One region of the Heyndrickxia faecalis genome, then DNA from elsewhere that is predicted to be linked to it. Evidence: riboswitches for the same ligand, from Rfam matches in the RefSeq annotation. Region 1 holds a riboswitch; the other holds the start of a gene.
The links. A riboswitch is a leader RNA that binds a small molecule or an ion and turns the genes downstream of it on or off. The one in region 1 is predicted to bind FMN.
Positions count from the first base shown of each region.

Region 2: linked by a shared signal. The riboswitch ahead of ribD (bifunctional diaminohydroxyphosphoribosylaminopyrimidine deaminase/5-amino-6-(5-phosphoribosylamino)uracil reductase RibD) and the one ahead of ABR335_RS08500 (ECF transporter S component) in region 1 are both predicted to bind FMN.

Region 1 covers NZ_CP158453.1:1,757,709-1,764,614, reverse strand. The annotation lists gene ABR335_RS08515 (RecQ family ATP-dependent DNA helicase) at 1-1,186, opposite strand, end outside; gene ABR335_RS08510 (helix-turn-helix domain-containing protein) at 1,158-2,234, opposite strand; gene ABR335_RS08505 (ferredoxin) at 2,500-2,748, shown strand; gene ABR335_RS08500 (ECF transporter S component) at 2,780-3,358, opposite strand; FMN riboswitch at 3,506-3,641, opposite strand; gene ABR335_RS08495 (peptidoglycan DD-metalloendopeptidase family protein) at 3,712-4,437, opposite strand; gene ABR335_RS08490 (ATP-binding protein) at 4,537-6,306, opposite strand; gene ABR335_RS08485 (response regulator transcription factor) at 6,303-6,906, opposite strand, start outside.
Region 2 covers NZ_CP158453.1:115,021-121,926, reverse strand. The annotation lists gene rpsR (30S ribosomal protein S18) at 1-86, opposite strand, end outside; gene ssb (single-stranded DNA-binding protein) at 131-625, opposite strand; gene rpsF (30S ribosomal protein S6) at 687-974, opposite strand; gene ribH (6,7-dimethyl-8-ribityllumazine synthase) at 1,228-1,698, opposite strand; gene ABR335_RS00595 (bifunctional 3,4-dihydroxy-2-butanone-4-phosphate synthase/GTP cyclohydrolase II) at 1,711-2,904, opposite strand; gene ABR335_RS00590 (riboflavin synthase) at 2,922-3,569, opposite strand; gene ribD (bifunctional diaminohydroxyphosphoribosylaminopyrimidine deaminase/5-amino-6-(5-phosphoribosylamino)uracil reductase RibD) at 3,550-4,671, opposite strand; FMN riboswitch at 4,779-4,918, opposite strand; gene ychF (redox-regulated ATPase YchF) at 4,993-6,093, opposite strand; gene ABR335_RS00575 (DUF951 domain-containing protein) at 6,254-6,454, opposite strand; gene ABR335_RS00570 (mechanosensitive ion channel family protein) at 6,444-6,906, opposite strand, start outside.

The DNA.
Region 1 (6,906 bases):
GGGTCCATGCTTCTTCCGGCAGGTTAAGCACTCTATGGTGCAGCAGAAACCGGAGTTGCGGTTCCGTGCATCCAAGCGCCGCCCCGGCTTCCTTCAAATCTCCTTTCCATCTGCTGAAAGCGGCCAATTGTGCATCAGTCGGAAGCTCAGCCTCGATCAGCTGAAGCGGGAGCCGTTCATCCCCTTCCGTATACAAAAGGACGGCAATGCTCGGGAGCCCGTCCCGCCCGGCTCTACCGATTTCCTGCAGATAGGCTTCCATCTGCAACGGCAGGTGAAAATGGATGACAAAGCGGATATCTGCTTTGTTCACCCCCATGCCAAACGCGCTTGTCGCACAAATGATCTTGATCTGTCCGTAAATAAACTGCTGCTGGATCAAAATTCTTTGCTCCTGGTCAATGCCGCTGTGATAGGCGGCCGCTTCGGCGATCCCCTCCTGCCTTAACCGCGCCGCCATTTCCTCAGCCGCCTTTTTGCTTGAAAAATAGATGATGCCGGGCTTCTGCAAGTTTTTCGCATAGGCAACTAGTTTTTCCTCTTTTTCGCGGTATGAAGGAATCCGGTCTATTTTAATGGCGATATTGGGCCTGTTGACAGAATAAATAAACCGGTTTGGGTCTTTTAAGCCAAGATACTTGCAAATATCGTCCCTCACCTGTTCTGTTGCTGTGGCGGTCAGAGCTAGGGTAAGCGGTGTGCCCAATTGTTTCCGGACTTCGCCAAGGTTTAAGTATTCCGGCCTGAAATCATGACCCCACTGGGAAATACAATGCGCTTCATCGACTGCAAAGAGCGCAGTCCGGATGGTTTTTAATTTTCCGAGGACATGGCGGTTGTGCAGCATCTCCGGCGAGACAAAGATGAATTTGAAAGCGCCCAGATGCGCAAGGGCCGCTTCCCGCTCCGGACCGGTTAAAAACGAATTTAACGCAACCACACTTTTTTCGCCGCGCATTTTCATCTGCTCTGTCTGGTCCTGCATGAGCGATAAAAGCGGAGAAACAATGATGCAGGATCCGTCCAGCAAATAGGCAGGCAACTGGTAGCATAAAGATTTTCCGGTACCGGTCGCAAGCATCGCCAGTGTATCTTTACCGTCCAGCAGTGAACGGATGACTTCTTCCTGCCCTGGCCGGAATGCGCTGAACCCGAACTTACTTTTCAAAAAGCTTAAAAGATCCACTGCGGCCCATCCTTTCTGCCAATACAAGGCGAATATGGAAATACGGGATGTCCCCTACTTTTTCTTTAATCGGTTTTAATTTCTTTGTATTTAAATCAGCGGCTGCCCGGATGATCTTTTGTTCTTCATCCTTTGGCACATACCGGTTCAGCGGAAAATCCGGGACCGTTAACGCGATTTCAATCAAATGGTCTTCAATCGTGCTTTGTTTTAACCCTCTCAGCGTGCTGATTTCCGCAATCGTTTTCCCTTGCTTCAAGAAGCCAAATGTCACCGCGGCAGACCGGGTCAGTGGCAAGGCCTTTTGCACATCGTGAAGCATTTGGTATAAATACCGGAATGTTTCAGGATCTCCGAGGATGCGCCGGACGATAAAATGAAGCAAATGCAAAAACCGGTACCAGTACTCTACAGGATCAAGGTGCAGGGCGGAGGCAGCCTGCGTGATCGTATATCCGATCCGGCCCGCACCCGTCAACCGAAGGACAAAAATTTCAGGCTTTTCCGGCGGGCTGCCGGAAAACAGACGGTAAAATTCACGGTACAAATGCTCCGCTAACGCAATCCTGCTTTTTGCATGCTGTTTCAGCCAGTTTTTTGCCCAAGCCTGAAGAGCCGGGTCCCTTTGAACCGGATAATATACTTTATTTCCATACACTAAGTTGGATACGGCCTGGGTAATGAGATTCAACCTTTTCCAAAACAGATTTGCCGAATCCTGGTATTTCAAGCCGTCCAGGTAAGGAAACCGTTCTTCCATCCTGCCGGTTGCCAAAAGCAGGGCAGCACCTTTTTCTGTGACCACGCAGGCATCCGGGCCGCTTTTTTGCAGCAACCCGGCTTTTAATAGGGCCTCTACTTCGCGTGTGAAAGCCTCACGGGAAATAAATGGAAACGTTTGAAAGAGCCTGCCAATCTTGAAAAAATGGGAATCCTGGATCGTCTGTGCTGATTTTTTGCCGTTTAATAGATGAAAAACAGCATAAGGGGTGCGTTCTCCATTCAGGTTGCTGAAGCAATCCAGCAATACAGCCTGTAAAAAAGGCATCTGAATCCTCTCCTGTTCTTTAGCTGAAAAAAGGGGGAAGTGCAAGGAAAAATCGGGGGTTGGTTCTATTTTAACATGGAAACCGGCGATTTGTTTACCATTTTTTTCATTGATTCGACAGGTTTCACGAACTCCGCCAGCCCGCTATTGAAATAAGAAAAAAAGAGTTTTAAAATGAAGGAGAAACACCGGCATGCCTTCGTGCACATGACGAGGCTGCCCGTTTTTCTTTTCTGCCATGATTGAACAACGAGGAGGAATCAAAATGGCAAAGTTTACAATCGTGGACAAAGATACATGCATCGCTTGCGGCGCTTGTTCCGCCAGCGCTCCTGATATTTTCGACTATGACGATGAAGGGCTTTCTTTTGTGATTTTGGATGATAATAAAGGCACTGCGGAAGTCCCGGAAATATTGGAAGATGACCTGATGGATGCCTTTGAAGGATGCCCGACAGAATCGATTAAAGTTTCCGACAAGCCTTTTGATGGCGATCCGTTAAAATACGAATGAAAAAAAGCAGGCCGTTTGAGCCTGCTTTTTTTCATATTCTTTTCCCCCCAATGGCGGATGCTTTGTCAATCCAATTTTTCATTTTTGTAAACATGAGCATAAACAAAGCCGTCACGATGAGGCCTTTCACAAGATTAAAAGGCAGCACGCCCGCCACAATATACGCTTTTACATTCCCGACCGAAAAGTTCATGAAGTACAGGTAAGCCGGTAAAATGACGAAATAATTTAAAATGCTCATACATACCGACATGGATACCGTGCCAGTGACTAGACCTACAGTCATGCCTTTTTTTGTCCGCATCCGTTTGTAAATGAGATATGTCGGCAGGACGAACAGCATCCCTGCAAAAAAGTTTGCCACATTCCCGATCGGTACCCCTGCTTCACTGCCGAGTGATAAATAATTCAGGATATTTTTGATTAGTTCCGCTACAACAGAAGCCATCGGCCCGTAAAGAAGGGCTGCCACCAATACCGGAATGTCGCTGAAGTCCACTGTTAAAAACGATGGAAAAGGCGGAACCGGAAATTTAATAAACATCAGCATAAAAGCCAGAGCACTGAGCAACGCGACCGCAACGAATTGCTTTACATCCCATTTCTTCATTTAAACTTCCTCTCTCCTTGTGACCGATTTATCATCAAAGGAAGAAAGGTGCCGCGGACCAAAATGAAAAGCCCCTGACAAAATGTCGGGGGCTTTGTAATAGGCGAGTCCAAATAAGCGTTTAATACGTCATTAAACACTGGCAACCCTTATCTTCTCCCATCCAGACTATACTGTCGGTTTTGGAATTTCACCAAATCCTGCCGGAAATCCGGCTCGCGGACTGAAAGGCAACTGCCTTATCACCGCCGGTCGGGAATCTCACCCAGCCCCGAAGATAAATCGTATGAAATTTTGATTACAAGCTTATTATACATGCCGGCTGCCATTTTGTGAAGCATTCCGCATCACTTTCATTCATTTTTTATTTTCAGCACCTGGCCGGCCATAATCCGGTCCGACCGCAATTTGTTCCAGCTTTTCAGCCTTCCCACGCTCGTATGAAAATGGAGGGCAATGTTCCAGAGCGTGTCGCCTTTTTTCACAGTGTAAGCTGCAGGCTGAGGGACGGTGGAAGCAGCAAAAACCCCGTAAGGATCATGGGTCTTGGCGGAAACCGTCTGGCCCGGCGCGCCTGGTCCGAAGATCAAAAACGGGTCAATGGCGTTTTTCTTATCCGGCGTCCATGGCCCGTTATGCACTTCAAAATGAAGATGGATACCAGTTGAATGGCCGGTCGAACCCATATAGCCGACCACCTTTCCTTTTTCAACATGCTGCCCCGCTCTCACTGCCCTTCCGGCAAGATGGGCGTAAACCGTTTCATAACCGGACGGATGGCGGATAAAAACAACATGGCCGTAGGATGCGGACAGATAGGAACGGATAACGGTACCTTCTTGGGCGCTGAATACTTTTGCGCGGTATCTTCCGGCAATATCAAGCCCTTTATGTGTGCCGTATCTTGTGTTAAATGTGTCGGAGATCGTCCCTGCCGCCGGAAAAATCCAGTCTTTTGTCGCTTCATGGATAACCGACCCGGATGCGGCTACGTCATTTGCCGAACAGGCAAACCCCAGGCATGCAGCTGTCAATGAAACGAAAAGGCATATTTTGATGTATGCCGGCAATTGATCCACCCCATTTTCATTTTTTCAATTCCGTTTCAAGCAAAGCCATCTTCTAAGATGCGCAAAAAACGGGAAAATATACAAAAAAAGGCAGACCCGGCGCAGAGGTCAGCCTTTTTTTGGAAGGAAAAATGAAAAGGTGGTCCCTTCCCCTAATTTGCTTTTGACAAAGATCCGGCCACCATGCCCTTCGACAATGTTTTTGGCAATCGCAAGGCCCAGCCCTGTTCCCGATTTGCCGCGCGTCCTTGCTTTATCCGCTTTGTAAAAGCGTTCAAATACAAACGGCAAATCTTCATCCGGAATACCGGATCCGTTGTCTTCGACGTGTACATATACGCCGCCGGGTGCTTCTTCCTCTTTTACTTTGACGTAACCGTTCGGGGAAGTATGCCGGAGGGCGTTATCAATTAAATTCGTCAGCACCTGTTCAATCCTGTCGGCATCGATTTCAAGGGTGAGATCGCTGTCCGAAGTCTCGCAAACGAGGTCGATTCCTTTTTCTTTCGCGATGCCGTTAAATTTATGTGTCACTCTTTCGATGAAACTGTTGAATGAGACCGGCTCCATTCTAAACGAAAAATGCCCTGCTTCCATTCTTGCCAGATCGAGCAGCTCATTGACAAGCCGGCCGATCCTGAGCGTTTCATCGTAAATGATTTTGGCAAATTCTTTCTTTTCTTCTTCACTTGCCGCAATATCATCAATGATCGCTTCGCTGTATCCCTGCAGCATGGCAACCGGCGTCCGCAATTCGTGCGAAACGTTTGCGATAAAATCATCGCGCAGCTTGTCCAGCTTCCGTTCTTCCGTCATATCGCGGATAATGGTGACAACGCCGCGGATCCGAGACAAATTATAAAGCGGGCTTGCAATCATAACATAGTACCGGCCGTTGATTTCAATTTCATCCGTCTGTTCTTTCTCCGTTTCGACCACTTTTGCAAGCAATGCGGACAGCCCTTCAGGAAGTGGAGCATCTTTTGCAGCCTGGTTATGATACCAGTTTTGAAGAAACATCTCAGCCGGCGGGTTCATGATTAAAATGGCGCCGTCCCGGTTAAAGGTCAAAACACCATCGGCCATGCTGCTTAAAATATTCCGCAGCTGCTCTTTTTCCTGCTTTAAGGCGTCCATATTAAATTTAAGCTGTCGCCCCATCGTATTAAAAGCGGTCGCCAGTTCCCCGATTTCATCACGGGTTAAAATCGGCACCTTTTTGTCAAAACGCCCTTTTGCCACTTCAAAAGCCGCTTCCCGCATTTTATGCAATGGCCCGCCAATCCTTTTTGAAAGGAAGAAAGCAAAGCCGGTCGTTAAAATAATGGCAATGCCTGCACCGAGCAAAATGATTTTTGTCGTTTGCCGCGTCATTTCCTGAAGCACTTCCAATGACTGGTAAACAAATACCGCGCCCGGTTCTTCCCCCTTCACATGAAGCGGGACGGCCGTCACAATCACATGATGGTACTTATTGCGGGAAGACCCGCCAGAAGGGGTTAACTCTTTGCTCACTTTCTTCTTTTCGCTAAACACTTGGGACAGCTGCTTGTCCTTTAAAATCGACGCGTACGGAATCCCTTTGTATGATTTGGAACCGGACGGATAAAAGATATCATTTTTGCGGTAAACGATCATGACTTTCTCGTTTTGGTCCAGAACGCCGAGGGCAATTTCTTTCCCGATCTTTCCGCTTGGGTGCTCCTCCATAATCCCCGAGATTTTTTGCGCCGTATTGGACAAATCCTGCTCAATCTGATTGATATGGTATTCTTCAAAAAACTTGAGCAACAGTACCGTCAGGATGAGCAGAACGCAGGCAACCATCAGCAGAATGGTCATCCACAGTTTTCCGACAACCGTCCGCCAAATTCTCATTCCGGCGCAACCTCAAATTTATACCCGACGCCCCAGACGGTAACGATCATTTTAGCCGCGTTTTCGCTCACTTTATTCAATTTTTCCCGCAAGCGTTTGACATGCGTATCCACCGTACGGAGATCACCGAAAAATTCATAATGCCATACTTCTTTTAAAAGTTGTTCGCGGTCAAACACTTTATCCGGAGATTTGGCGAGAAAATAAAGCAGCTCATACTCTTTCGGGGTCAGATTGACTTCCTTTCCGTCCGCTGTGACGCGGTGAGCATCATTGTCGATGGTAATATGCGGGAAAACGACAATGTCTTTTGCTTTTGTATCCGCGTTTAAGAAACCCGTTTGCAGCGATCGGCGGAGCAGGGCTTTCACCCGCAGTACCACTTCGCGCGGGCTGAACGGTTTTACAATATAATCATCCGCGCCAACTTCAAATCCTTCCACCCTGTTGGCTTCTTCGCCTTTAGCCGTCAGCATGATCACGGGCGTCATTTTCTTTTCGTGCAATTCCTGGCACACTTCAATGCCGTCTTTGCCCGGCATCATAATATCGAGCAAAATGCAGCTGTAGTCTTTTTCAAGCGCCATTTTCAAAGCGGTA
Region 2 (6,906 bases), 1.6 Mb from region 1:
TCTTTATAGTCGATATGGGTAATATGGTTCGCTGTAAAGTAGCATACTTTCCGGCGTTTCCGTCCGCCTCTGCGTCCACCTGCCATTTTTTCACCCTCCTTTATATCACAACTTTACGGGTCTTCCCGCATTAAAACGGAAGATCATCATCAGAGATGTCAATCGGTTGTCCATCATTTGAGAACGGATCTTCATCAGGCTTTGAATCATTACGCTGATACTGATTTTGATTCTGATTGTACCCCGGGAAAGCACTCCCTTGGTTGTTCCCGTAATTCTGGCTGCTGCCGCGTTCCTGATTCGCACTTCTCGGTTCAAGAAACTGGACGCTGTCTGCCACGACCTCTGTGACATACACGCGCCGGCCATCCTGAGCTTCGTAGTTGCGTGTCTGAATCCGGCCGTCTACGCCTGCCAGACTTCCTTTTTTTAAGTAGTTGGCCACATTTTCAGCCTGCTTTCTCCAAACAACACAATTGATGAAATCCGCTTCCCTTTCCCCCTGCTGGTTTGTAAACGTACGGTTTACAGCCAGGGTAAAAGTAGCAACCGCTACTCCGCTCGGCGTATAGCGCAAATCGGGATCTTTTGTCAGCCTGCCTACGAGAACAACACGGTTCAACATCAGAATCAACCCCTCTCATGATTCAAAATCCGTTTCACGTGAAACGTTTTATCGTTAAAAATTATTCTTCTTCTCTTACAACAATGTGGCGGATAATATCACCGTTAATCTTCGCCAGACGGTCAAATTCCTGGACTGCAACCGGTTCAGCATTCACGTTGATGATATGGTAGTAACCATCACGGAAGTCCTGAATCTCGTATGCAAGACGGCGTTTTCCCCACTCTTTCGATTCGATGATTTCCGCACCCTGGTTGTTGAGGACATTGTCAAAACGCTCAACAAGCGCTTTTTTTGCCTCATCCTCAATATTTGGGCGGATAATGTACATAATTTCGTACTTTCTCATCTGTTTGTCACCTCCTTATGGACTATGCGGCCCTTTTATTCAAAAGGGCAAGGAGCAATGGTTCAAGCATTCATTACTCACAAGTCGTAAGTATACCATATCCCGCAGGCAAAATCAATTGTCTTAAGACTCCATCCCGCTTTTTGCTATCGCTGACATCCCTATTTTATCAAACATACGTTCCTTTCGCAAGGGCTTTTTTATAAAACGGACTTAAGTTTTTACATCAAAAGCAATAACACCCTTTTCAAATTTATGCTTCTATTTTCCGGATGACATTCGCCATTTCGATCGCGCTCACTGCCGCATCCCAGCCTTTATTGCCTGCTTTCGTCCCGGCTCGCTCAATCGCCTGTTCAATCGTGTCGGTTGTCAGAATCCCGAAAATGACAGGTGTTTCTGTAGAAAGGCTTGCATGGGCGACTCCTTTTGCCGCTTCTGCACTTACATATTCAAAATGCGGGGTCGCGCCGCGGATCACCGCGCCAAGTGCCAATACGGCATCATATTTGTCCGTTTCTGCCATTTTTTTTGCCGCCAGCGGGATTTCAAACGCGCCCGGTACCCAGGCAAGATCAATTGCTTCTTCTTTAACGCCATGCCTTAATAATGCATCCTTTGCCCCGCTTACAAGCCTTGTTGTAATGAATTCATTAAAGCGGGCAGCAACCATGCCGATTTTTAAGCCGGTTCCAACCAGATTGCCTTCAAATATTTGTCCCATTTTGATCTCCTCCTATATATGCAGCAAATGCCCCATTTTTTCCGCTTTCGTACGCAAATATCCTTCATTTTCACGGACAGGCGCGATTTCAACCGGCACTCTTTCCGCAATTCGGATACCGTAACGCGTTAATGCCTCCACTTTATCAGGATTGTTTGTTAAAAGCCGGACTTGTGTTGCCCCGAGATCTTTTAAAATTTGCGCAGCGATGCAGTAGTCGCGCATATCTGCCGGAAATCCAAGCCGGCGGTTGGCCTCCACTGTATCCAATCCTTTTTCCTGCAGCCGGTAAGCTTTCAATTTATTCAGAAGCCCGATCCCCCGGCCTTCCTGACGCATATAAACGAGGACACCGCGCCCTTCTTTTTCAATCCGCGCAAGGCTCCGGGCAAGCTGCGGGCCGCAGTCGCAACGGAGGGAACCGAAACAATCACCGGTCAGGCATTCGGAATGGATCCTTGCCAGCACCGGCTCTTCACTGCTTACTTCCCCTTTTATAAGGGCAACATGTTCTCCCCCTGACAGCAAATCTTTGTAACCGGCAGCCCGGAACGTGCCGTAACGCGTCGGCAGCGTGATTTCCGCTTCTTTTTGAATCAGTTTCTCATGTTTTTTTCTGTACTCGATTAACGATTGGATCGTCACCAGTTTTATGCCGGAATTTTTGGCGATTTCCTCCAGCTGGGGAAGGCGGGCCATCGTGCCGTCTTCATTCATGATTTCGCATATTACGCCTGCCGGATTTGCGCCTGCCAGTTTTGCCAGGTCAACGGCTGCTTCCGTATGGCCAGACCGTTCCAGGACGCCGCCTGCTTTGGCCACTAACGGGAAAATATGCCCCGGCCGGTGAAAGTCTTCGGCTTTTACCGCGTCTTCTGCCAGGTGCCGGACCGTTTTGGCACGTTCAAATGCGCTGATGCCGGTCCGGGTGGCAGCATGGTCAATGCTCACGGTGAAGGCCGTTTCATGGCTGTCGGTATTTTGCCGTGCCATCGGGTAAAGATCGAGCTGCTGTGCTTTTTCCGCCGTAATCGGTGCACAGATGAGCCCGCGTCCTGCTTTGGCCATCAAATTGATCATTTCCGGTGTCGCTTTTTCCGCAAGGCCGATAAAATCACCTTCGTTTTCCCTATTTTCATCATCGACGGCAATCACGACTTTTCCGGCCTTTAAGTCTTCTACTGCTTCTTCAATGGTATGAAACAAGTTTTTCACCCCTTTGTTTACATAAAACCTTGGTCTTTTAAGAGCGCCATCATGCCGCTCTCTTTTTCCGCCCGTTCTCCGTTCCTGAACAGCCCTGCCATATACTTGGCCAAAATATCGCATTCAATATTCACGGCATCGCCAATCTTTTTTTCCGGCAATATCGTATGCTGCTGCGTATGCGGCACCAATGAAACGGTTAATTGCCCGTCCGCAGCCCCGAACACAGTCAGGGAGGTGCCGTCGAGTGCAACCGAGCCTTTTGGGATCAGAAAGGCGGACAGGGAGGAGGGAACAGAAATCGTGATATAAACGGCATTTTCCATCCTTTGTTTCAAACAGACCGTGCCCGTGCCATCAACATGCCCTGTGACAAAATGCCCGCCGAACCGCCCGCCTGCAGCCATTGCCCGTTCAAGGTTGACCTTGCTGCCGATGTTCAGCCCGGCCAATGCCGTGCTGAAAAATGTTTCAGGCATGACATCAGCCGTAAATGCATTTGGCGTATAGGATGTGACGGTTAAGCAAACACCGTTCACTGCAATGCTGTCGCCAAGCCGTACATCTTGGAGAACCGTCCTGGCCTGTACGGCAAGCTTAAGGGAGCGGGGGCCTCTTTCCACACGTTTCAATATGCCGATTTCTTCAATAATCCCTGTAAACATGCGCCGGCACCTCCTTTTGGACGGCAGCCGTGATTTTTAAATCAGGCCCGATCTGTTCCACTTTTTCAAACCGGAGCGGCAAAGCATCGGCCACCTTGCCAAACCCGTGTCCACCGAAAGGGGACGGCGCGTTTTTCCCGCCGATCACTTTCGGGGCAATGTAAAAAATATACTGCTGCACTGCGCCTTCTTTTAAAAATGAGCCGTTTACTGCCGCGCCGCCTTCGACGAGTAAAGTCATGATGCCTTTTTCCCCGAGCGCTGCTAACACGTCACGGATCAAGAGGTGGGCATGCGGCATGCGGACCACTTCGACATCAAGCTGCTTCAGACATTGTTCTTTTTCTTTTGGTGCATCGCTTCCGCAAAAAATAATGGTTGGCGCATCGCCGCTTAGCACTTTCGCTTCCGGCGGGATGCGCAAATGGGTGTCTAATACAATGCGAATAGGATTTTTCCTGGAATGGGGCAAACGTGTGGTGAGAAGGGGGTTATCATGGAGAACGGTTTGTATGCCGACAAGTATTGCATCATGCCTGCTTCTTAACCGGCGGGCATCACGCCTTGCTTCTTCACTTGTGATCCATTTGCTGTCACGGGTTTCAGATGCAATTTTTCCGTCTGCCGTCATGGCGGTTTTGACAGTGACAAACGGTGTTTTCGTTTGAATAAAGTGGAAAAAAGGGCGGTACAACTTTTCCGCTTGTTCCTTCAATATCCCGGTTTCCACTTTTACTCCGGCTTGCCTGAGCTTTTCTATTCCTTTGCCTGCGACAAGCGGATTGGGGTCCAATGCAGCGATATATACTGTTTTGATGCCTTTTTCAATTAAAAAATCTGCGCACGGCGGCGTCTTTCCGTAATGGGCACACGGCTCGAGCGTCACAAAAACTTCAGCACCCTCTGCAAGCGGCCCGGCCTGTTCCACCGCAAGCCTTTCCGCATGTTTTTCTCCCGCCTTTAAGTGGGCCGCCATCCCGGCGATCGTGCCGTTTTTCACGACGACACTTCCAACCGGGGGATTCGGGGAAGTCTGCCCGGCCACACTTTCGGCCAAATGGAGTGCAAGCTGCATATAATCTTCTTTTTGCAATCCTTTCATGCCTCCTGTATGCAATTTCCGCCAACATATACCCGTGAAAACAAAAAACCCGCACGAAGATGTGCGGGGCAAAACGGCATCATGAAATACACGTTCCAATGAAACGTTTGATCCTTCTCCCATCCAGACTGTCACTGTCGGCTTTGGAATTTCACCAAATCCACCGCATTCCGGAGAATACGGGTCACGGGCTTTGAGTTTCCTCATCACCGCCGGTCGGGAATTGCACCCTGCCCCGAAGGAAAATATTCGACTGATACCTATTTTAACGGATGATTTGAATTTTTTCAATACAATTTGAATATTCGTCCAAAAGTCCTGTTATACATTAAACCTGAAATGCATGACATCGCCGTCCTGGACAACGTAGTCTTTTCCTTCCAGGCGCACTTTTCCGGCTTCTCTTGCTGCTGCCACGCTGCCATATTTGATTAAATCTTCATACGACACCGTTTCAGCCCGGATAAACCCTTTTTCAAAATCGGAGTGAATAATGCCTGCGCATTGCGGGGCTTTCATGCCTTTTTTGAATGTCCACGCGCGGACTTCCGGTTCCCCAGCCGTAAAATAAGTCGCAAGGCCAAGCAGGCTGTAAGCAGCTTTAATCAGCTGGTCAAGTCCGGATTCCTGGATGCCGAGTTCGGTTAAAAACATCTTTTTCTCATCGTCATCCAGTTCGGCAATTTCTTCTTCAATGCGGGCACAGATGACAATCACTTCCGCGCCTTCCTGTTTGGCATATTCACGCACCTTCCCGACATACGGGTTTGCAGACGGATCCTGAATGTCATCTTCCCCGACATTGGCCACATACAAAACCGGCTTGCTTGTTAAAAGCTGGAACCCTTTGACGATTTTTTGCTGGTCTTCGGTCAGTTCCACCGCCCGTGCCGGTTTTTCCGCTTCAAAAGCCGCCTTTAATTTGGTCAGCACTTCATATTCGGCAACGGCTTCTTTATCCTTCTGTTTTGCGATTTTCTCTACACGCCCGATCCGCTTGTCCACCGTTTCAAGATCGGCCAGGATCAATTCAAGATTGATCGTTTCGATATCATCAATCGGATCGACTTTCCCGGAAACATGTGTAATGTTCTCGTCCTCAAAACAACGAACGACATGGCAGATTGCGTCCACCTGGCGGATATGGGAAAGAAACTTATTCCCGAGCCCTTCCCCTTTGCTTGCGCCTTTGACGATCCCGGCAATATCCGTAAATTCAAAAGTGGTCGGGACCGTTTTTTTCGGATGGTACAGTTCTGTTAATTTTTCCAGCCGTTCGTCCGGCACTTCCACCATGCCGACATTCGGGTCAATTGTACAAAACGGATAGTTCGCAGATTCGGCCCCGGCTTTTGTAATCGCATTAAATAAAGTCGATTTTCCGACATTCGGCAAACCGACAATTCCGGCTGTTAACGCCATTTTATGTCCACTCCTTCAAACATTCTCGTATCTTTCAAGTTTTTCCCGGCTGTATCAAAAACCCCCGGGGTGCCACCGGATGCGCCCGGTTAACATGTTTCGTTTGCCGGCCTTATTTTAACCGCACCCCGGCTCCCAAAAAAAGACACCCATAAAAGGGCTATGCTTCTTCGTGCTTAACGAGGATTTTTTTCAGTTTGCGGGCAAATTCCCTGCGTGGCAGCAGCACGCTATGTCCACATCCTTCACATTTAATGCGGATATCCGCCCCCATCCGGATAATTTTCCAGCGGTTTGTGCCGCACGGATGCTGCTTTTTCATTTCCACAATATCATACAACCCGAAATTTTTATCTTCCATGTTCATCCCCCTTTAGAAATTGGCCGGCCAATGCCTCTTCTTTCTCAGTACGGGAATAAGTCACCATTTTCGGATAAGGTGCATGGATGCGATTTTCGTCCAATGCTTTTTTAATTTCTTTTTTCAGCACTCTCGCAATATACCAGTGTGCCATCGGGAGGGTTTCCGCTACCACCCTGAGTGTAACATCCGTGGTGCCGAGCTGCTGGACGCCCAACAGTTCAGGCTCTGTCACGACCTCTTCGTGCTGTCCGGCAAATGACACCAGTATTTCCTGAATGGCCGCTTCCGCTTTATCGATATCCTCTTCGTACGGAATACGGACATCCACAACGGCAACGCTGTTATGAATGGACAAATTGGTGACTTCGGAAATATTGCCGTTCGGAATGATGTATAATTCGCCGGTCCAGTTTTTGATTTTTGTTGTCCTGAGCCCGATTTCTTCCACA